DNA from 3 places in the Pontibacillus sp. ALD_SL1 genome. Region 2 is predicted to be linked to each of the others. Evidence: predicted binding sites of a transcription regulator. Region 2 holds the regulator's gene; each other region holds the start of a gene.

What was found. Region 2 encodes Rex, which represses fermentation and respiration genes when NADH is low (regulators of the CRP and FNR family bind a similar motif). Its sites were predicted from a motif close to TTGTGAAATATTTCACAA; they were not measured.
Region 1: a site for Rex is predicted at 1,798-1,815, ahead of IMZ31_RS11535 (cytochrome ubiquinol oxidase subunit I). Genes of this name have one in related genera too.
Region 3: a site for Rex is predicted at 3,798-3,815, ahead of IMZ31_RS07635 (cytochrome ubiquinol oxidase subunit I). Genes of this name have one in related genera too.

Annotation. Positions count from the first base shown of each region.
Region 1 is NZ_CP062974.1:2,265,559-2,273,426, reverse strand. Features, by position in the region: gene IMZ31_RS11545 (NAD(P)/FAD-dependent oxidoreductase) at 1-773, shown strand, start outside; gene IMZ31_RS11540 (hypothetical protein) at 1,192-1,581, shown strand; gene IMZ31_RS11535 (cytochrome ubiquinol oxidase subunit I) at 1,859-3,256, shown strand; gene cydB (cytochrome d ubiquinol oxidase subunit II) at 3,256-4,266, shown strand; gene cydD (thiol reductant ABC exporter subunit CydD) at 4,266-5,984, shown strand; gene cydC (thiol reductant ABC exporter subunit CydC) at 5,981-7,750, shown strand.
Region 2 is NZ_CP062974.1:267,305-275,172, forward strand. Features, by position in the region: gene tsaE (tRNA (adenosine(37)-N6)-threonylcarbamoyltransferase complex ATPase subunit type 1 TsaE) at 195-653, shown strand; gene tsaB (tRNA (adenosine(37)-N6)-threonylcarbamoyltransferase complex dimerization subunit type 1 TsaB) at 650-1,360, shown strand; gene rimI (ribosomal protein S18-alanine N-acetyltransferase) at 1,377-1,799, shown strand; gene tsaD (tRNA (adenosine(37)-N6)-threonylcarbamoyltransferase complex transferase subunit TsaD) at 1,799-2,833, shown strand; gene IMZ31_RS01575 (ABC-F family ATP-binding cassette domain-containing protein) at 3,170-5,104, opposite strand; gene IMZ31_RS01580 (redox-sensing transcriptional repressor Rex) at 5,430-6,107, shown strand; gene IMZ31_RS01585 (MDR family MFS transporter) at 6,213-7,625, shown strand; gene IMZ31_RS01590 (hypothetical protein) at 7,683-7,868, opposite strand, start outside.
Region 3 is NZ_CP062974.1:1,509,151-1,517,018, forward strand. Features, by position in the region: gene IMZ31_RS07625 (ABC transporter ATP-binding protein) at 1-1,663, shown strand, start outside; gene IMZ31_RS07630 (ABC transporter ATP-binding protein) at 1,676-3,505, shown strand; gene IMZ31_RS07635 (cytochrome ubiquinol oxidase subunit I) at 3,944-5,296, shown strand; gene IMZ31_RS07640 (cytochrome d ubiquinol oxidase subunit II) at 5,293-6,306, shown strand; gene IMZ31_RS07645 (potassium channel family protein) at 6,463-7,134, shown strand; gene IMZ31_RS07650 (pyruvate oxidase) at 7,256-7,868, shown strand, end outside.

The DNA of each region.
Region 1 (7,868 bases), 1.8 Mb from region 2:
GTTATCTTACTCGCGATGGTGTGAAGCCAGAGGAATTTAAGGAAATGGGAATTAGTGAAATTAAAGCTTATCCGAGTGTTACGTATATAGAGAGTAAAGTGACTTCGCTTCATAAAGAAGGGAAGCTCTTCCATATTCATGGCGATGAAGGCCACTATACTGCTGAACGTGTGATTGTTGCCACTGGAATGAGAGACGTGTTACCAGACATCAAGGGAATGCAAGATGTATATGGTACAACGGTGTTTCACTGTCCCTATTGTGATGGATGGGAGCGCAGGGAAGAGCCGCTAGCGATTTTCGGTAACGACCCAGGGCTAATGGATTATGTGAAATTAATCTATCACTGGAGTAAGGATCTGATCGTCTTCACAAATGGACCTGCAGAAATAACGGATGAAGAAAAAGAAGACTTATCGCTTCATAATGTGAAATTAATGGAAGAACCCGTTCGTGAATTAGTGTCTGAAAATGGGAATCTGAAGAGAGTGGTTGTAGAATCTGGAGATGTATACCAACGTTCCGGTGGGTTTATATTAGATACAAGTGAAACCCAGTCCTTCCCCCTTCATGAATACTTTAATATCGAATTTACTGAAATGGGAGGGTATTACACAAAGGAAGGCTGTGAAACGCTTGTCGATGGGCTATATGTGATTGGTGATTCAAGGCATGGATTTTCTGGACTATTGAAAGCAGCCAGTGAAGGATATGAACTGGCCGTTGCCTTAAATCATGAAATGGCAGTGAATGACTGGGGGAAGAGGGGATAGGCCATTATTTCCAATCATTGATGAGAAATGATTACTCTAGCGGTATGAGATAAGACGGAAGAAGTCATGATGAAGGGGGCAAATCGCATGTGATTTGCCCCCCTATTTTGTTCTAAAAAAAGAACAGACTCATATAGACGTTAATATTTGCGAACAATTTGGAAGGTAAATGGGAAATGTTGTTGAACTATAAGTTAAGATGATAAATGATCTTCATCATTTACTAATTCAAATACATCTTAACAGTAAGGGGGAGAATTATGGCTACTTGGGCTTGGGTTGCATTATTCGCAAGTATGTTCGTTGCGATATTTGGCGGAACATATGCGGGACAAAAGAAGAAAAAGCAAGAACAAGATAAGAAATAATATGCAGAGCTTTTGCTAAAAACCTAGAAAGCAGTTTGGATAAATATGGGATGGGGAGAAAAGTGGGACCTTACCAAAGGAAAAATAGAAAAAGAATAGTTTATCTTCTTAGTTTAGTCATCATCATAACGGGTGGATTGTTGTATTATGTATATTTTTTCACACCTAAAAATTCAATGGAATTGTATCGGCAATTGCATTTCTCAGAAGATATTAAGAAAGCAAAAGAACTTTTACTAGAAGGCTATGAAGATAATTTAACAGAAGAGGATTTTAAATTTATTGCTAATAATCCAGTAGATCAAATCAGTCAATTTACTTTATTTAAATATAACGAGAAGTCTTATGTCATTATGACTTCACCAGGGACTGAAAGGTTAAAAATTCTTGCAGTTAAAGAATTGCCGGAAGATTTGAGGGAATTCTTTTTGGATTTTTAAGTAAGTTTATCTTTAGAAGACGAGAGCGATGCTGATCAACGGCAATCGCTCTTTTTTTATTCACGTAGTAATTGTTTAACGGATTATAAAAGGAGCGCATAGATAGCGGAATAGGTCTATATAGCTATTAATGTTGTCACAATTTGTCTACATACCTGTAACAGTTCGGTCATACTTCTATTATTTTCTACCTATTAACATCAGGTACAATTATAAATGTGAAATAGTGAACATAAACAGTTAAACGAATTTTGTAGAGGGTATGGGAGGTTAAGCAATGAGTGAATTATTCTTAGCGAGGTTACAATTTGGATCGACAACGATCTTTCATTTTTTATTTGTGCCTTTATCCATTGGGCTTGTATTTATGGTAGCCCTGATGGAGACTTTCTATGTTGTGAAAGGGCAAGAGATTTATAAGAAAATGGCTAAGTTCTGGGGACATTTGTTTCTCATAAACTTCGCAGTTGGTGTGGTTACGGGGATTATTCAAGAATTTCAATTCGGAATGAACTGGTCTGAATACTCACGTTTCGTAGGAGATGTGTTCGGAGCACCGCTTGCGATTGAGGCATTATTAGCCTTTTTCATGGAATCGACATTTATTGGACTATGGATCTTCGGGTGGGACCGTTTATCTAAGAAAGTCCACTTATTATGCATTTGGCTTGTTTCTTTAGGAACCGTTTTGTCAGCTCTTTGGATTCTAGCAGCCAACTCCTTTATGCAGGAGCCAGTAGGATTTGTGATGAATAATGGCCGGGCTGAGATGAATGATTTCTTTGCCCTATTAAGAAATCCTCAGCTACTAGTAGAATTTCCGCACGTGATCTTTGGCGCATTGGCAACAGGCGCGTTCTTTATTGCAGGAGTTAGTGCTATTAAATTACTTAGAAGAAAAGAAATTGAATTCTTTAAGAAGTCCTTCAACATGGCGATGGTGATTGCAATTCTGTCTGGATTAGGCGTTGCGTTTAGTGGGCACGAACAAGCGCAGCATCTTATGGAATCACAGCCAATGAAGATGGCGGCAAGTGAAGCGCTTTGGGAAGACAGTGGAGATCCTGCTGGTTGGACGATTGTGGCTGATATTGATACAGACAATCAGCAGAACAATTTCCACCTTTCCATTCCTTACGCACTTAGTTACTTAACGTATGAAGAGTTCTCAGGTTCAGTCCCAGGCATGCTTACGTTGCAAAAAGAGTATGAGGAAAAATACGGACCTGGTAATTATATTCCTCCAGTGAAGACCACGTTCTGGAGCTTCCGCATTATGACAGGGGCAGGGCTTGTAATGATTATCGCTGCAGCTATGGGGATTTGGTTAAATTTCAGAGATCGGCTGCTGCAACGAACGCTTTATTTAAAACTTATGGTCGCTATGATTTCGTTCCCATTTATCGCAAACACAGCTGGCTGGATTATGACCGAGATTGGTCGTCAGCCATGGACGGTATTTGGTTTGATGACAACATCGGCTTCTGTTTCACCTAACGTTTCGGTCAACTCTTTGTTGTTTTCATTAATTGGATTTACAGCCGCTTATTTAATCTTAGCGATTGTGCTTGTCTGTTTATTTGTGAAAGAAATTAAAAAAGGTGCTGATCATCATGATGCGGTAGAGAAAGCACCAGTTTCAGTGGATCCGTTTGATAAGGAGGTTGTTCAGTAATGGCGTTAAGTGAGCTGTGGTTTATATTAGTCGCGGTATTGTTCATTGGATTCTTCTTTCTAGAAGGATTTGATTTCGGTGTGGGGATGGCGACTCGTTTAATAGGAAGAAATGATCTAGAGAGGCGAATGCTGATCAATACGATTGGTCCTTTCTGGGACGCCAATGAAGTGTGGCTTCTCACAGGGGGAGGAGCTATATTCGCGGCATTTCCTCATTGGTACGCCACCATGTTTAGCGGGTATTACGTTCCGTTTGTATTTGTTCTGTTAGCCTTGATCGGGCGAGGAGTTGCATTCGAGTTCAGAGGTAAAGTGGCAAGCAAGAAATGGACCCGTTCATGGGATTGGGTTATCTTCTTTGGAAGTGTGCTCCCGCCATTCTTATTTGGAGTCTTGTTCTCGAGTCTCTTACGAGGGATGCCGATAGATGAAACGATGACGTTAAGAGCTGGATTTAGTGATTACGTCAATGTGTATACTGTGACAGGAGGCGTAACGGTGACGGCCTTATGCTTATTGCACGGGTTAATGTTTGTAACGTTGAAGACAGTTGGGGATTTGCGATTCCGGGCTCGTCAACTAGCGAGGAAAATGGTGTATGTCGTTATGCTGTTACTCGTTGCATTTGTAGGCCTATCGTATGTGGAAACGGACCTCTTTACGTATCGCGGGGAAGTGACGATTCCAATGATCATTGCGATTGTGGTTTGCTACAGCTTAGCCGTTCTGACTCTAAGGAAAGGGAAAGATGGCTGGACGTTTGCGCTTAGTGGAATGGGAATTGCGTTAACGGTGGCCACCATCTTTGCTGGATTATTCCCACGTGTGATGGTGAGTTCGATTGCGAGTACGTTTGATTTAACGGTATATAACGCTGCTTCTGGCGCTTATTCCTTAAAAGTCATGACAATTGTAGCGGTCACGCTCTTACCATTTGTCCTTGGCTATCAGATTTGGAGCTATTATGTGTTCCGGAAACGGGTTGATGGGAAGGATATGATCTACTAATGGGAAAGGATCTCTTTCACTATGTTGGAATGAAGACAATTCTTACTTGGTTGATGGTGGTAACCGTCGGTCAAGGAGTGGCGATTATTCTGCAAGCTTCATGGCTTGCAGAGATCGTTGCTGGCCTTTTTCATCAAAAGTCTTTTCCTGAAATGAACGATACGGTTTTGTTGTTTGCGCTTGCCTTTTTGCTCAGATATGCACTTCAGCACGGGAAGCAAAAGCTGATGCAACAGTATGCCATGAGGGCGACGGCTAGCTTGCGTGAAGAGGTGTTAACGAATCTCTTTCATCTAGGGCCGCGTGTGTCGAAAAGATTAGGTACCGGAAATGTTGTGACGCTTCTGTTAGATGGGGTGCGCCAATCTAGAAATTATTTGGAGCTATTTGTCCCAAAACTGGTGAATATGGCCGTTCTGCCTGCTATGATTGCGATTTATATTTTTATTAATGATTATACATCAGCCATTATTGTCATTGTGACAGTGCCTATTCTGATTGGGTTTATGATTCTCCTCGGATACGCTGCTCAGAGAAAAGCAGATAAACAGTGGGAAGTGTACCGTGTCTTATCAAACCACTATGTTGACTCTTTAAGAGGGTTAGAGACATTGAAATATTTAGGGTTAAGCCGCGAGCATACGAACAGGGTGGAGCGAGTCAGTGAGCGCTATCGTACGTCGACGATGAGTACGCTTCGGGTTGCGTTCTTATCCTCATTCGCCATGGACTTCTTTACTATGTTAGCCGTAGCGACCGTAGCTGTATTTCTAGGGCTTCGATTAGTAGAGGGAGAAATGGTGCTAGAGCCTGCTTTAACGATTCTCATATTGGCACCTGAATATTTCTTGCCGATTCGAGAAATTGGTTCTGACTACCATGCCACACTAAATGGACAGGAAGCGGGCCGGAAATTACGGGACATCGCTTCAATGGAACGCTTTTCTACTGAGGAACATAAGTCAATTGGTCAATGGACAGTTAGCAGTGTGCTCTCTCTTGAACACATTCATGTTCGTCATGAGGAGGCGGAGAAAGGGTTGCACGATCTTACGTTAAACGTCTATGGTCATAAAAAGATTGGAATAGTCGGGGAAAGCGGGGCAGGGAAGTCTACATTAATTGATCTCTTAGGTGGATTTCTGCCATCCACGTCTGGAGAGATTTCCCTTGGGGGACAAACCGTGACTCATTTGCAACACGAAGATTGGCAGCGCCAACTGTATTATATCCCTCAACATCCTTATCTATTTCAAGGAACGATTGGGGAGAATATCGCTTTTTACACTCCCGAGTCAACGGAGGAAGAGATTGAATGCGCAGCGGAGCGTGCTGGTTTATTAGGTTGGATTAAGGAGTTGCCAAATGGAATCCATGAGTTGATCGGTGACGGGGGTAGGGGAATTAGTGGCGGCCAGGCTCAGCGTATTGCATTGGCTCGGGCCTTTTTAAAAGAACGTCCTATTCTTCTTCTTGATGAACCTACTGCTCATCTCGATATTGAAACGGAATATGCCTTAAAGGAAAAAATGGAGCCATTGTTTGAAGGAAAGCTCGTGTTCCTGGCGACGCATCGTCTTCATTGGATGGCGAGTATGGATTATATTTACTATTTGTACGATGGGAAAGTGGTGGAAGAAGGAACGCATGAGTCGTTAATGGCTCGAAAGGGATACTACTATTCAATGGTTCAAACACAAATGGGGGAGCTCGCATGAAACAAAATGGCTGGATTATGCCTTATATAAAAGAAAATAAACGCCTTCTTTCTGTCGTGGTTCTGCTAGGGATACTAACAGTCTTTTCAGCAGCTTTCCTTATGTTCACTTCAGGGTACTTAATCTCAAAAGCTGCGACGAGGCCTGAGAATTTGCTAATGATCTATATTCCGATTGTAGCGGTCCGAACGTTCGGGATTGGTCGAGCGGTCGTACGATATATAGAGCGACTCGTTGGGCACGATGTGGTCTTACGAATCCTTTCAAAGATGCGATTGCGGGTGTACAAGATTATTGAACCACAGGTGTTAGTTCCTTCTTCAAAATTTAAAACAGGAGAGGTTCTAGGCATACTCGCTGATGATGTGGAAAAACTTCAAGATGTATATTTAAAGACCGTTTTTCCAAGTTTAGTAGGGTTAAGTTTATATAGTATATCTGTTGTTAGTTTAAGCATGTTCTCCTGGCCGTTTGCCTTATTGATGGCGATCTATGCTGGTGTTCTGGTCTTCCTCTTTCCTTATGTGTCTCTTCTTGTTACGAAGGCGCACGTGCAGAGGGAGAAGAGTGGGCTTCACCAACTATATCAATCATTAACGGATGCGGTTCTTGGGATTAGTGATTGGCAATTTAGCGGGCGCCAATCAGACTTTATCAAAGAGTATGAACGGAAAGAGGAAGAGCTCCTACAGATAGAACAGAAGCGGGCGCGTTTTACAAGGTGGAGGAACTCAATTGGACAACTCATCATAGGTGTCATGTTGATATCTATGATGGCATGGACGTTTAGCGCAAGCACTTCTGGCAGCATCCCATATACATTTATTGCTGCCTTTGTGCTCGTTCTTTTTCCTTTAACAGAAGCCTTCTTGCCTTTGTCTGATGCGATAAGTGAAACACCGGCTTATGAAGATTCCATTCAGCGTTTATCGAAGCTTTCTTCGGGAGGGACCGAGGAAAGCGGTAAAGTTCATGTTCCTTATAAAGGCGGAGAGGTGACGTTGAAAGTGGAAAACCTGTTTTACAGTTATGATGAAATTGATGTTGGGTTAAAGAATCTTTCTTTCATGTTAAAGCCAGGTGAGAAAATAGCCTTATTAGGCCCGAGTGGTGCAGGAAAGTCAACACTATTAAAGGTAATTGAGGGCGTGTTGGCTCCAGAAAGTGGTTCCGTCCGAGTGAACGGAGTGGAGGCCAGTGCTTACTACAACTTACTATCAGAATGGATCTCGGTTCTAAATCAAAATCCTCATTTATTTGATACAACGATTGCCAATAACATTCGCCTTGGAAATCCAGAAGCGAGTGATGAAGAAGTATACTGGGCAGCTGAGCTGGTTCAGCTCCATGATTACATTCTTACTCTACCAGAAGGGTATAATACACCAATCCATGAATCGGGGGTGAAACTTTCAGGAGGGCAACGCCAACGTATCGCTTTAGCTAGAATCTTGCTTCAACAAACACCAATCGTGTTGCTAGATGAGCCTTGTGTCGGTCTTGATCCGAAGACAGAGAAAGCTCTTATGGAGACGATTTTCAAAGTTTTAGAAGGTAAATCTATCTTATGGGTAACCCATCATCTGGCGCATGTAGAGGAAGCGGACTCGGTCTTGTTCCTAGATCGTGGTGAGATTGCCATGGAAGGAACACATGAAAGTTTGCTAGAATCCTCAGAAAGATATCGACGCCTGTATGAATTGGATCGCCCTTTTGTGGTGAGCAGTGGACCGGAGGGACAGGTACCTTGTCCCGTTCATGCCTGATATATGGGGATCACCTAATCTGTGACGTTTTTTTGCTAGAAGACTTCAAAAGTTAAGAGAAGGGCATTATCAAGGACCTTTTTATAAGAGAAGTGCTAAATGGTAAGAGAAGAGCTCT
Region 2 (7,868 bases):
TATACAAGCCTTAGGAAAACCTCCTAAGGCTTTTCTAATGCATTTTTTTAGGAGATCTGAGAGGTTGCTCTCACTCTGATCTTCTACTCTTTACTGATATAGATAGGTTTTTTTCTTTTTGCCCCCTTTTTTGCTATGATGGGAATTAGATAAGAATCGATTCGTTAGACTGGAATAGGAAGTAGGTGTTTCGCATGAATGAAAGCTATACCATTCATACCCGCTCTGCTGAAGAGACGAAAGAAGTAGCTGAACGTTTAGGTGCTCTTTTAGAACCGAATGATCTTCTTACACTTGAAGGAGATCTTGGAGCAGGTAAGACAACTTTTACAAAAGGGCTGGGCGTTGGACTTGGTGTTACAAGAACCATTAGCAGTCCCACATTTACGATTGTTAAAGAATATGAAGGTCGTATGCCTCTTTACCACTTAGATGTCTATCGTCTTGAAGATAGTGATGAAGATATTGGATTTGATGAGTATTTCGAAGGTGAAGGCGTGTGTGTTGTGGAGTGGGCCCAATACATTGAAGACTATCTTCCGAAAGAACGGTTAGATATTCATCTTTTCTATAATGGGGAAGACCACCGTACGATACAATTAACCCCTCGTGGGGAACGATATGAACGATTATGTAAGGAGTTAGTCAAATGATTGTATTAGCTATCGATACGTCGAATCAACCGATGACGATCGCCTTAATGAAAGAAGAGCAGCTCTTAGCTGAATATACAACGGATATAAAGAAAAACCATTCGGTACAACTTATGCCTGCCATTAACCAACTGTTAGCAGATTGTAAGATGACGCCACAAGATCTAGATTTGATTGCCGTTGGCCATGGCCCAGGATCGTTTACCGGCGTTCGAATTGGACTCACGACAGCTAAGACATTGGCTTGGTCATTATCCATTCCTATTGTGGCCGTATCAAGCTTAGAGGTGCTGTCTTACAATGGGGTATTCTTTAATGGTCTTGTTTGCCCATTCTTTGATGCAAGAAGAGGACAAGTTTATACAGGGCTGTACCAAGCTGAAGGGTTCGAGAAAATGGTTCCTGTTAAAGATGAAGTTAACGTGCTTATGTCAGATTGGCTAGAAGTGCTACGCGCTACAGAGGAATCTGTATTATTTATTAGTTCTCAAGCTTCTATTCATAAAGAAAAGATCGAAGAAGTATTAGGTGAGAAAGCTGTTTTCTCTTCCTTACCGGTTCATTTGCCAAGTGCAGGAATGCTTGCGAGTATTGCTCTTACGAAGGAGCCAACCTCTCTTCATGAACTAACGCCAAACTATCTTCGCCTTGCTGAGGCTGAGGCCAAATGGCTGGAGAGCCAAAAGGGGCATCAGCAAAGTGAGTAAAGCGATCGTTCGCCAAATGACAGAAGAGGATATAGATCGGGTTCTTCAATTAGAAGAGGCATGCTTTGCCACTCCATGGACCCGAGATGCGTTTGAACACGAGCTTCAGGATAACCCCTATGCGGTTTATTACGTTCTTGAATTTGAAGGCGTATTAGTAGGGTATTGTGGGTTATGGGTTATTATTGATGAAGCTCATATTACAAATATCGCGATTCTACCTGAGTACCGAGGCATGAAGCTTGGTCAAGCCTTGTTTGAAGTGGTGATGGAAAAGGCACGTTTGGTGGGAGCCATCCAACTATCTCTAGAAGTAAGGGTATCGAATATCGTAGCCCAGCGTCTGTACCGTAAGTATGGTCTGCTACCAGGTGGAGTACGTAAAAATTATTATACAGATAACCAAGAGGATGCTGTAGTTATGTGGGTGAAATTATAATGGATCAATATATTCTAGGAATTGAAACGAGCTGTGATGAAACAGCTGTTGCGATTGTGAAAAATGGGACAGAACTTATAGCGAATGTCGTTGCTTCTCAAATTGAAAGCCATAAGCGCTTTGGTGGCGTTGTCCCTGAAATTGCTTCACGTCATCATGTGGAACAGGTGACACTCGTTCTAGAAGAGGCATTAGAACAAGCAGATATGAATATGGAAGAGATCGATGCCATTGCGGTTACAGAAGGCCCTGGCTTAGTCGGAGCCTTATTAGTAGGGGTTAATGCGGCTAAGGCATTAGCTTTTGCTTATCAGAAGCCTCTGGTGGGCGTACAGCATATAGCGGGGCACATCTATGCGAATCGTCTGATGAAAGAGTTTCAGTTTCCATTGCTATCTCTAGTTGTTTCAGGAGGACATACAGAGCTTATTCTTATGAAAGAACATGGCTCATTTGAAGTGATTGGAGAAACGAGAGACGATGCAGCCGGTGAAGCCTATGATAAAGTGGCGAGAACGCTAAAACTTCCTTATCCAGGTGGTCCTCATATTGATCGACTGGCTCATGAGGGAGAAGTGACGATTGATTTCCCTAGAGCTTGGCTTGAGAATGATTCCTTTGACTTTAGTTTTAGTGGATTAAAGTCTTCGGTTATTAACACGCTCCACAATGCTAAGCAAAAAGGGATTGAATTGAAGCAGGAGGATATTGCGGCGAGCTTTCAGGAAAGTGTTGTTGACGTATTATCCACAAAAGCGTATAAAGCGGCGAAACAGTATGGTGTGAAGCAAGTTATTGTAGCAGGTGGTGTAGCTGCTAATAAAGGATTACGAGCTCGTCTTGAAGAAAAGTTTGGTTCAGATGAAGAACTTGAGCTATTAATTCCGCCACTACACTTATGCACAGATAACGCAGCGATGATTGCTGCAGCAGGAACCGTTGCTTTTAATCAGGGTCACCGTGCTGGTTGGGACCTGAACGGAAATCCGTCTTTATCGTTAGAGCGATATGCGAAGCGTTCTGTAACAAAATAGTACACAGGGATAAAGCGAAATCATTTATTGGTTTCGCTTTTTGATGTGGAAAACACGTCTGAATGTTTCAATTAGTGTGTACATATACAGTCTTTTCCACAGCCAGAAATTAAGATGTGCATAAATATTGTAGAATGCTGTCACAGTAAACGATCGTTTGTGAATAAAAATTGTGGATAACCTAATGTAATTCTGTGGATTATGTGTATAAATATGTGAAAAACTGTATTTGTAAGGAAAATTGGTGTGGATATCATTGGGGATAGTTACACAGTTCGACAAAACCTATGAAAGCGTTAAAAAAAGAGGGGATATCTTGTGGATATCCCCTCTTTTTTAGTTTTCTTCATGGAGTTGTTCCCATTCTTCCATTAGTGATTCGATTTTTGATTGAGATTGTTCATTTGTTTCTGTGAGTTCTAAGGACTTCTCATGATCCTGATAAACCTCTGGTTCACAGAGTAAGGCATCATTTTTTTCAATGACTTCCTCTAATTCTACGATTTCTTGTTCAATTTCTTCAATGCGACGCTTTCGCTTTCTGGCTTCGCGTTGTTCCGCTTTATTTTGTTCAAATTGATTCTTAGAATCCTTAGTCTCTTTTTGAACAGTAGGGTTTTGCTGCGCTTCGTACTCAGCAATTTCCTTCGCTTCTTGCTTTTTCTCTAAATAGTAGTCGTAATCACCGAGATAAAGGTGTGTGTCTGTTCCATCTAACTCCAAGATTTGGGTGGCAATCCGGTTAATAAAGTAACGGTCGTGGGAGACAAATAAAATGGTACCCGGATAATCCATTAAGGCGGACTCTAGTACTTCTTTGCTATCTAGGTCTAGGTGGTTGGTAGGCTCGTCCAATACAAGGAAATTGGATTTCTCAAGCATTAATTTCGCCAGGGCGATTCTTGCTTTCTCACCACCGCTTAGAGAGTTCACACTCTTTAAGACATCATCTCCGGTAAATAGGAAGTTACCCAGTACAGTTCGAACATCTTTCTCATCCATAAACGGGTATTCATCCCATAGTTCGTGAAGAACAGTTTTGGAAGAATTTAATTGAGCCTGTTCCTGGTCGTAATACCCGATTTGAAGGTTCGTTCCATATTGAATCGTGCCTCCGCTAGGGGAGAGTTTATCAATAATGTTTTTGAGAAGGGTGGTTTTCCCGACGCCATTAGGTCCAACGAGTGCTAAGCGTTCTGTTCGATTTACATCAAAGGAGACGTTTTCGAATACTGGTTTTTTACTGTCTTCGTATTGGAAAGAAAGATCACGCGCTTTTAGCACATCGTTTCCGCTTCTTCTGTTGATATCAAATGTGAATTTAGCGGACTTTTGATCTCCTTTAGGCTTATCAACCTTTTCCATCTTCTCAAGTTGTTTTTGTTTACTTTGAGCTCGTTTACTAGTAGAAGCTCGAGCCATATTTTTTTGAATGAAGTCTTCCATTCGTTTCATTTCTGATTGTTGTTTCTCAAATTGCTTCAAATCGCGTTCGTAATTGGCGGCTTTTTGATCTAGATATTTGCTATAGTTTCCGTGGAATTTCTCAGAAGAGCGATAAGAGATTTCGTAAACGACATTTACGACTTTATCAAGGAAGTAGCGGTCGTGAGAGACGATAACGACAGCTCCTGGGTAGCCTTGCAAATATTGCTCTAACCAATTAAGCGTATCGATGTCTAAGTGGTTGGTCGGCTCATCAAGGACTAAGATATCTGGTTTAGAAAGTAAGAGCTTACCGAGTGCTAGTCTTGTCTTTTGGCCACCACTAAGAGTAGCGATTGGCGTGGTTAAATCGAAATCCCCGAAGTTTAACCCGTTTAATACAGCTTTAACGTCAGCTTCATAACGATATCCGCCGTCATTCTTGAAACGCAATTGCAATTCATCGTAGTCTTTTAAAAGTTTCTGGTATTGTTCCTCTTTAGCTATAAGGTCAGGATCCGCCATTTTTTCTTCCATTTGACGGAGTTGTTTCTCCATAGCTTTTAAATGGTCAAATACGGCGATCATTTCATCCCAGATGCTTTTATCTGATTCGAGTCCGGTGTGCTGCTCTAAATACCCTAATGTAGCTTCTTTGGGTTTGTGGAGCTCACCTTCCTCATACGAAAGCTCACCGGCCATAATTTTGAGCAAGGTCGATTTTCCTGCTCCATTACGTCCAACAATGGCAATTCGGTCATTGGTGTGTACTTCTAATTTAATATTCGATAGAATAAGATCAGCGCCGAAGCGTTTTGTAATATTATTCATTTGCATAAGAATCATGGTCGTTCACCTCAATGAGTTAAGTGTATCTTAAGAAATGCGTGTGAAGCAAGGTTCACACGTTGAAGTGAACTCGGGCTTCTTATCCATGGTCGAGATGTTTGTGAAATTAGAAACATTTCTTTACAATTATGCTGTAAGGACAATCCATCATATAGAACAACAAATAGAAACATAGAATTTCATTCATAACAGAACGAGGATGATCTTTATGATCTTCCTGAATTCGTGGTTATAGAAATTGGAAGCGTTAACGGTATCAGCGAAAGGTCCTTTAAGGACTCGATTAGTGTACTGTTACGGTATGAAGTGAGGGGGATAAGAGATGGAGCTAGATCAGGCAAAAATACCACAAGCGACAGCCAAGCGACTGCCCTTATATTATCGTTTTATAAATAATCTGCATAGCCAAGGTAAGCAACGTGTCTCATCAAAAGAATTGAGTGAGGCGGTGAAGGTCGATTCAGCCACAATTCGTAGGGACTTTTCTTACTTTGGTGCCCTTGGTAAGAAGGGATACGGTTATAATGTGAATTATTTACTTACCTTTTTCCGTAAAACTCTTGATCAAGATGAAGTTACGCGGGTTGCTTTAATAGGAGTAGGAAATCTCGGAACTGCTTTCTTACACTATAACTTTACAAAGAATAACAACACGAAGATTGAGATGGCTTTTGATGCGCAGGAAGAGAAAGTCGGTAGTCATATAGGCGGTGTGCCTGTTTATCATATTGATAAATTAGAGGAGTACTTATCAGAAGAGATTTCCGTTGCGATTCTAACGGTACCAGCTAATGAAGCGCAAAGAATAGCTGATCGGTTAGTAGAGGCAGGAATTCTTGGTGTATTAAACTTCACACCAGCTCGGATATCTGTCCCAGAAGGTATACGGGTGCATCATATCGATCTAGCAGTAGAGCTGCAAGCACTGGCATACTTTTTAAAACATTATCCTCTCGAACATGAAGAGGGCAACGAAGAAGAACCAAAAGAGGCTGACTAAGCCTCTTTTTTGTGTGTAGGAATTGGTTTTGGCTAGTGGATTATGTGATATAGTAGAAAACGATTCGTAAAACGAAATAATTAGAAACGAAAGAAGGGACGCAGCTTGAGCAAATTATCAAGTAAGTGGCTTGTCGTTGTATCCGTCTTATTTGGTACATTTACAGTGATATTAAATAACAGCATGTTAAACCCGACGCTTCCGCGCTTTATGGAAATCTTCGATGCTGATGCTGTAAGTGTAGGCTGGATGCTGACGATCTTTATGGTGGCAATGGGGATGACAATGCCGTTAACAGGCTTTCTCGGAGATCGTTTCGGGAAGAAGAAAGTGTATGTGACGGGGCTTATCATCTTTTTAGTTGGCTCTGTGTCAGGCTCCATTTCTCCTACCTTGAGCCTTGTTATTCTCTCTAGGGCCGTGCAGGGGATTGCGGGTGGTTTGCTGATGCCGATTGCGATGGCGTTAATCTTTAACGCTTTCCCGAAGCACGAGCGTGGTCTAGCTGTAGGTGTATACGGGGTCGCTGCCATGGTAGCACCTGCGATTGGACCGACAATCGGCGGGGTAATCATTCAGTTCTTTGATTGGCCTTTTCTGTTTTTATTTAATATTCCATTTGGACTGATTGGAATTATCCTATCTACTAAATATTTAGTCGAAACGGAAAAAAATCCTTCTCTTAAATTCGACACCATTGGCTTTATTCTTGTGACGATTGGTGTCGGAGGAATCTTATTTGCCCTTGGACGAGGGAAGGAACTTGAGACCCTTCTTACAGCCAGTAACATAAGTCTGATTGTTGTTGGTATCTTGTCGATCGTGGCCTTTGTCTTTGTGGAAAATCGGAAGACGCAGCCTTTATTGAACTTATCTGTCTTTAAAGTTCCGACGTATGCCGTATCTGTTGTCGTAACAGGCGCGGCATCGATTGGTCTTTTCTCAGGAATCTTCTTGCTGCCACTCTTGATTCAGAATGTATATGGTCTGAATGAGGTTATGACAGGACTTCTTTTCTTACCGGCAGCGGCATTAAGCGGTGTATCGATGTCCATTGGGGGGAGGATTTTGGACAAGAAAGGTCCGAAAGCGGTTATCCCTATTGGATTGTTCGTAATGGCTGCTGCCACAACAGCCCTTGGTTTTCTGGAGTTGTCCACTCCATACTGGGTGATCCTCGCGTTAAACGCAGTACGGGGTGCTGGAATGGGGCTTAGTAATATGCCAGCCACAACAGCTGGAATGAACGCCATATCGGATGAGCTGGTCGCTCAAGGATCGGCGATGAATAATGTCCTTAGACAAATGACCTCATCATTCGGCATTGTCTTCTTCTCGATCTATTATGAAACAAGGCGAGCAGTGATTGCAGCCGGAGAGGCAAATATGACAGAGGCGACGCTTCAAACGTTAAATGAAGCCTTTCTAGTCTCGGCTGTCGTTATTGTCTTAGCGATCCCGTTTTCCTTTATTATGAAAGGAGCAGGGAGCTCTTCTGAGGAGGAAGAAGGGACGTAATTGCTATAAAAAAAGGCCATCAAGAGGATGGCCTTTTTTTGTCGTATGTGGGTGATTCTAGTTATACGAATATAGTGGTTGCTTCCAGTTCCGAATAAGCAAGTAAAGGCTTAGTAGTGTAAGGAAACTTAGGTGCAAAATAGGAGTCATTTGCAAAAAGGCAACGGATGCCCTGTGATCGAATAGGGGTGTCTGAAAAACTGAAAGATTGAATAATAAAGCTAGCATGATGAAGCCTGCTGC
Region 3 (7,868 bases), 1.2 Mb from region 2:
GGTGGTCTATCCCATTGTATTGAAGTACACGATTGATGATGTCGTAGATCCAGGACGTTATAATCTTATACCATATTTAGCAGCTATATTCTTTGGGCTTATGATTCTAAAGGGAATAGCAACTTATATTCAACAATACTTAGGGGATTTATTTGGAATTAAATCTGTTTACACCCTTCGAGATGGTCTTTATAAAAAGCTTCAGCGCTTACCATTTCGTTATTATGACAATGCTCGTACGGGAGATTTAATGTCTCGTCTGACAGCTGATGTGGAAGCGTTTCGTTTCTTTTTATCGTTTGGGTTTGCAGAATTTATTAGGATTGTTTCCTTAATTGTCATTAGTTTGAGCGTGATGTTCTATTATTCTATACCCCTTGCATTAGTTACGATGGCCTCTATGCCGTTCTTGGCAGTAGTAGTCTACCGGTTTGACAAAAGAGTACACCCCGCCTTTAGAGGGATTCGTAAAGCATTTGGTCGGTTGAATACACGTGTTCAAGAGAATATTAGTGGAATGAATACGGTGAAATCATTGTCACGAGAAGATTTTGAAGTAGGGCGTTTTACAGATAAAAATGATGACTATCGTCAGAACTATCTTTCTACGTCAAATATTTGGGCTAAGTATTTCCCGCTTATGGAGTTTATAGGGAATATTAGCGTTGTAGCTTTATTAGGTTTTGGTGGGTATTTGTATATCCAGGGTGAGGTAACAATTGGTGTGTTGGTGGCTTTCTTTAACCTGATTTGGTACATTCTAGGGCCGCTTATGAACTTTGGGTTCGTAATTAATTTATTTTCTCAATCAAAAGCTTCAGGAGAACGCTTATTAGAGATCCTTGAAGCAACAGAAGACATTCAAGAGATCCCGGAAGCCATTCGTCAAAAACGTTTGAACGGCCATGTGACGTTTAAAGACGTTACGCTTTCTTATGAAGAAGATGATGATTCAGCGTTGAAAGATATAAGTTTTGACGCTCCACCTGGAAAAACAATTGGCTTAATTGGAGCCACTGGCTCTGGGAAAACGAGTATTACTCAGCTAATTACTCGTTTTTATGAGCCTGAAAAAGGTCAAGTTTTAGTGGACGGGAAGCCTGTTCAAAATTATGGTTTGAAAGAATTAAGAAGTAATATCGGATTTGTTTTACAAGAATCTTTCTTATTCTCTACAACGATTAAAGAGAATATTGCGTACGGAAATCCAGAAGCTTCAATGGAAGACATTATTGATGCAGCTAAAAGAGCACAAGCACATGACTTTATTCTCGAAATGCCGAAAGGTTACGATACTTTGTTAGGTGAACGAGGCATGGGTCTATCGGGTGGTCAAAAGCAGCGCGTTGCCATTGCTCGTGCGATCTTGATTGATCCTAGTATTCTAGTGCTTGATGATGCAACATCGGCAGTTGATATGGAAACAGAACTACAAATCCAAAAAGCATTAAAAGAAGTAATGGAAGGTCGTACAACATTTATCATTGCTCACCGGATCTCATCTTTAAAACACGCGGATGAGATTTTAGTTCTAGAAGATGGTCGAATTGTAGAGCGCGGTGTTCATGAAGAGTTGTTAGACAACGGAGGTCCGTACCAGCGCATCTACGATATACAATATCAAGATAAAGAAGCTATATTGCAAGCTTCAAGTCAAGGCTAAGGGGGGAGAAAGATGGCGAAAGCACCAAAGCAAGAATATAAGAGTCCTCATTTACAACGGTTCAAATATACACAAGACCAGGCAATTGAGAAGCAATTTAACTGGAAGCAAATGGCTAGAATGCTTCAATATGTAAAGCCTTATTCTAAACGGCTGTTACCAGCTGCTATCATAGCAATGCTCGTTTCCACCATCGTAAGGCTTATAGTGCCAGTTTTAATTGGTAAAGTTGCGATTGATATGGCTATTAAAGGAGAAGATTCTAATCTATTAATTCAACTTGTTGTTGGAATCTCCATTCTATACGTACTGAGCTATGTAGGGAACACGTTACGAATTAGGTGGGTGAATATTTTAGGGCAGAATGTCATATACGACCTGCGTAAGCATTTGTTCTCCCACGTACAACGCTTGAGTCATAAATTTTTTGATAACCGATCAGCGGGTTCGATTCTCGTTCGAATTATGAACGATATTAACTCACTACAAGAACTCTTCACCAACGGAATTATCAATTTGTTAATGGACGTCGTAACGTTAATTGGTATTGTTGTCATTCTGCTAGTATTGAGTCCTAAGCTTGCGCTAGCCATTATGGTCATCCTGCCGATTATGTTCTTTATCTCAACAAAACTCAGAAGAAATATTCGCAGGTCCTGGCAAGATGTTCGCATTCAGCAGTCTCGTTTAAATTCCCATTTAAATGAAAGTATACAAGGGATTCGGATAACTCAGTCATTCTCTCAGGAGAAAGAGAATACAGAGTATTTTGATGGGGTCAATAGTGACAATTTTGAATCCTGGCGTAATGCAACTAAGAAAAGTGCGTTGTTCCGTCCGTTTGTAGAAATGAGTAATGCAGTCGGAACGGTTATTCTTATTTCGTATGGTGCGTTCCTTATTATTAATGGGCAAATAACAGTAGGTACTTTTGTTACGTTCTCGACTTTCTTAGGTATGTTTTGGGAACCAATTTCAAGACTTGGTCAAATGTATAACCAGCTTTTGATGGCGATGGCTGCTTCAGAGCGTATATTTGAATTTTTGGACGAAGAGCCTAACGTTGAAGAGCGTAAAGATGCGATTGAATTGAAAGATATGAAAGGGCACATTGATTTTGATCATGTCCGTTTCTCTTATGACGAAGATCGCGTTGCTTTACATGATATTTCTTTAGAAATTAAGCAAGGTCAGACAGTAGCTCTTGTTGGTCATACTGGCAGCGGTAAATCAACAATTGCCAATCTGATTAGTCGTTTTTATGACCCTACGAACGGATCAGTTAAAATAGACGGGCACGATTTGAGAGATGTTAAATTAAATAGTGTCCGACAACAAATTAGTGTTGTTCTACAAGATACATTCATATTTTCAGGAACAATTATGGAGAATATTCGATTTGGCCGTCCGGATGCTACAGATGAAGAAGTTATGGAGTCTGCTAAAGTAGTCGGGGCTGATGACTTTATTCAACGACTTGCAAATGGTTATGAGACGGAGGTAGAGGAAAGGGGAAATATTCTCTCAGCCGGGGAACGTCAACTGTTATCCTTCGCCAGGGCATTGCTGGCTAATCCAAAAATATTAATATTAGATGAAGCGACTTCATCAATAGATACAGAAACAGAAGTGAAAATTCAAGAAGCGTTAAACCGTTTATTAAAAGGTAGAACGGCAATTATTATCGCTCACCGCTTGTCTACGATTCGTGACGCTGATAATATCATAGTCCTTGAACACGGCAGGATTTTAGAACAAGGAAATCATAGTGAGTTGATGGAGCAAAAAGGAGAGTACTTTGATTTAGTGAAGACTCAATTCCAAATGCTTGATGCTATGTAACCACTTAAAAAACCTCTAACTTTATAAAAAAAGTTAGAGGTTTATTTGTGCTTAATTGGTTTTAATTTCTAAAACTGGGTCAGATCTAGAATGCATTTTGTTGAAAAGGTAACATTTGATTTAACCAGCTTTTCGTCTTTCGAAAACCTTCTCATTTGAGTGTGGGCATATTTTTTGAAAAGAATAATGATGGATCGTTATAATGCGTATAAAGCAATTTAGAAGGCAGGGAATTGCTAATTACTTGGATGAATAGAAACATTATAGAGAAGCCTTTTTTATTTAATTGAGTTTGTGAAATATGTCACAAAACTGTCATTCGTTCATTCCCAACGGACTAGTTAGAGGGTTTATACTGTTATTACGTTGGAAATAGAGTAATGAAATAATAAAACGTTTGAATAATGAACTTTACTTATATAGGGGAGGTCATAATCAATGGAATTAGATAGTACCATGATGAGCCGGATGTTAACGAGTTTAACTCTGGTTTTCCATATAATATTTGCCACAGTAGGTGTTGGGATCCCAGTCATGATCTCAATAGCTGAGTTTATAGGTATTAAGAAGAAGGATGCTAATTACACATTGCTTGCGAGAAGGTGGGCGCGTGGTTTTACCATTACTGTTGCGGTAGGGGTTGTAACAGGTACTGCAATAGGGCTACAGCTTTCTTTGTTATGGCCTAAATTTATGCAGTTTGCTGGAAATGTCATAGCACTTCCTTTATTTATGGAGACATTTGCATTTTTCTTTGAAGCTATATTTTTAGGAATCTATTTGTATACATGGGACCGTTTCAAAAATCCAATTTACCACTGGTTACTCTCCATACCAGTTGTAATCGGTGCTACAATGTCTGCTTTCTTTATTACCACTGTGAATGCGTTTATGAATACACCACAAGGATTCGACCTTGAAGGTCGAACGCTTACGAATGTGGACCCATTAGCAGCTATGTTTAATCCCGCAACACCAACGAAAGTGTTTCACGTCGTATCTTCAAGCTACTTAACCTCTGCTGCGATTTTAGCAGCTATAGCAGCTTTTGCGATCTTGAAGAAGAATGCTTCTGATTATCATAAGAAAGCCTTAAAACTTACGATGGTAGCTACGTTTATTTTTGCTATTACAACAGCTATTGCCGGAGACCTTTCAGCTAAATTCCTAGCAAATGAACAGCCAGAAAAATTAGCTGCAGCGGAGTGGCACTTTGAGACAGAGAAGAATGCAGATTTAATCGTATTTGGAACGTTGAATGAAAATAATGAGGTGGAAAATGCACTTCGTCTTCCTAATGCACTAAGCTTCCTTGCTCATGGATCATTCGACAGTGAAGTTACGGGTTTAAATGAGTTTCCAGAAGATGAAACACCTCCACTATGGATTCATTACATGTTTGACCTTATGGTTATGCTTGGAATGTACGCTTTAGGCGTTTCCTTCTTATACTTGTTGTTCTCAAAACTTAAGAAGTGGAATGAGAATAATAAATGGCTCCTATGGCTTATTGTCATAAATGGACCTGGTGCAATGCTTGCTATTGAATTTGGTTGGATCTTTGCGGAAGTAGGCCGTCAACCTTGGATATTAAGAGGATTTATGAAGGTGGCAGAAGGAGCGACTACCTCTCCTCACGTAGGCTGGATGTTTATACTATTCCTTGGCTTATACATTGTACTTGGAGGAGGAGCTATATCTGTATTACGTAAAATGTTTAAGAATAATCCCGCAGAGCTAGAGTTAGAGAAAAAATATCCAGATGTAGCGAAGCGAGGAGGTCAAAAATGAGTTATGAAATGATAGGGATTACGGTCCTGTGGATCTTTTTATATGGCTATTTAATCGTGGCATCTGTTGACTTTGGCGCAGGCTTCTTTGCTTACTACGCCAAAACGACAAAGCAAGACCATATTATTAATCAGTTAATCAGCAGGTATCTTTCGCCGGTATGGGAAGTAACAAACGTGTTTTTTGTTTTCTTTTTCGTCGGTCTTGTCGGCTTCTTTCCGGATTCCGCCTATTACTTTGGGCAGTCTTTACTCATACCAGGAAGTATTGCTATCGTATTAATTGCAATTCGAGGATCCTTTTACGCATTTGAAAACTATGGGTCTAAGAAAAGTAATTTCTTTATGTTTTTATATGGGGCAACAGGCTTATTGATTCCAGCTTCATTAAGCACAGCCATGACCATATCAGAAGGAGGCTTTATCGAAGAAACCGAAAATGGAGTACGCCTATTAACGGGTGAGCTTTTAACGAGTCCTTATTCATGGAGCGTTGTATTCCTTGCCATTGTGTCCGTCTTGTTTATTAGTGCAGCCTTCTTAACTTACTATGCGTCAAAAGCTAATGATCAGCCTGCTCTTGAATTAATGAGAAAATATACACTTTTCTGGGGATCACCGACTATTATCGCTAGTTTGACTACATTTATAGCTATGAGTCAGCATAACGCTCGACATTTTGAGAATATGCTTGACTTATGGTGGATGTTTGGTCTTAGTGTGGCATTCTTTTTAGGTGCTTTACTGCTTGTTTATCAACAAAAACGTTATGGTCTAGCATTTATATTTGTTATGTTCCAGTTTTTCTTTGCCTTCTTTGGTTACGGAGCTGGGCACTTACCATATCTGTTGGAACCGTTTATTACGATTGAGAGTTCTGTTACGAATGAAGCAATGGGTCTTGCGCTTGTAATCGTATTTATTGCAGGTTTGCTTCTTCTTATTCCTTCTCTTATTCTTTTAATGCGTATGTTTTTATTTGATGCAGAATATGTAAAAGGGAAAAAATAATTTTATGAGAGGTGTTCTAAACAAGAGCGCCTCTTTATTTATGGGGTGAGTTCACTTTTGTGAGCTGTACTTGTTTTATATAAGATGAACTTTCCATATCAAATAGATCTATGATAATATGATGTAAGGTAAATGTGAAAGAATGGGGGAACAGGCATGAAGAAAGAATATGCAGTTATCGGTCTGGGCCGATTTGGCGGTAGTATATGTAAAGAATTAAGCCGCGAAGGAATGGAAGTTTTGGCTATAGACCTTGATGAAGATAAGGTGAATGAATACAAAGATATCGCCTCCCATGCTGTCATTGCGGACTCTACAGATGAAAATGTCCTAAAAGAATTAGGAATTCGAAATATTGACCATGTCATTGTAGCCATTGGTGATAATCAGCAAGCTAGTATTCTTACTACACTAATGTTAAAGGAGTTAGGTATTAAGAAGATTACCGTTAAAGCCCAAAATGATTATCACGAAAAAGTGTTAAATAAGATCGGTGCTGACCAAGTTGTTCACCCGGAACGAGATATGGGTAAACGAATTGCACATAATATTATTTCAAACAACGTTCTTGACTACTTAGAATTATCAGATGATCATTCGGTTGTAGAAGTTAAAGCCGGAAAGAAAATGATTGGAAAAACTTTAGTAGACTTGGACATTCGTGCTCGGTACGGATGTAACGTAGTCGGCATAAAGAGAAATAAAGAAATCAATGTCTCTCCACTAGCATCAGAAGTAATTTTAGAAGAAGATGTACTCATTATTATTGGAGAAGATAAAGATATTTCTCGTTTTGAGAAAAACTTAGTAGTAGAAGATGATGAATAAAAATTTTAAGAAGACAGCGCTCTCATTTAGAGTGCTGTCTTTTTTCTATCATAAAAAAGTTTTTTTCTGGCTCAGAACGGGCATAGCAATAAAGTATTGTACTTAGAAAGGATGAATCGCTATGTTCGAAAAAAGAACTGGAGAAATTATTACCAACTTACTTATAGATGACTGGGGAATCGACCATATTTATGGGATGCCTGGAGATTCGATAAATGAACTTATGGATGATTTCCGCAATCGTCAAGATGAACTACAATTTATTCAAGTTCGACATGAAGAAGTCGGTGCACTTGCGGCTTCATCCTATGCGAAGTTAACAGGGAAAGTTGGCGTTTGTTTATCAATTGGTGGCCCGGGTGCTACACACCTAGTAAATGGTCTTTATGATGCAAAATCTGACAGTGCTCCAGTACTAGCTCTTGTTGGCCAGGTTCCAAGTGAAGAAGTAGGAACTGGAGCTTTCCAAGAAGAAAATCTAGAACGTATGTTTGATGGTGTTGCTGTATTTAATAAACGTGTGCAAAGTGCACAACAGCTCCCAGACTTAGTCAATCAAGCGTTAAGAGAAGCATATGTAAACAACGGAGTATCTGTTCTTGTCATTCCAGATGATCTATCAGCTGTTAAGCAAAAATATGAAGAGAAATTAACATCATCTGTCTATGCAAAAACAGAAGTCTTTCCGTCTGAGAATTCCCTAATCGAAGCAAAAGAGGCAATTGCCGCAGCAG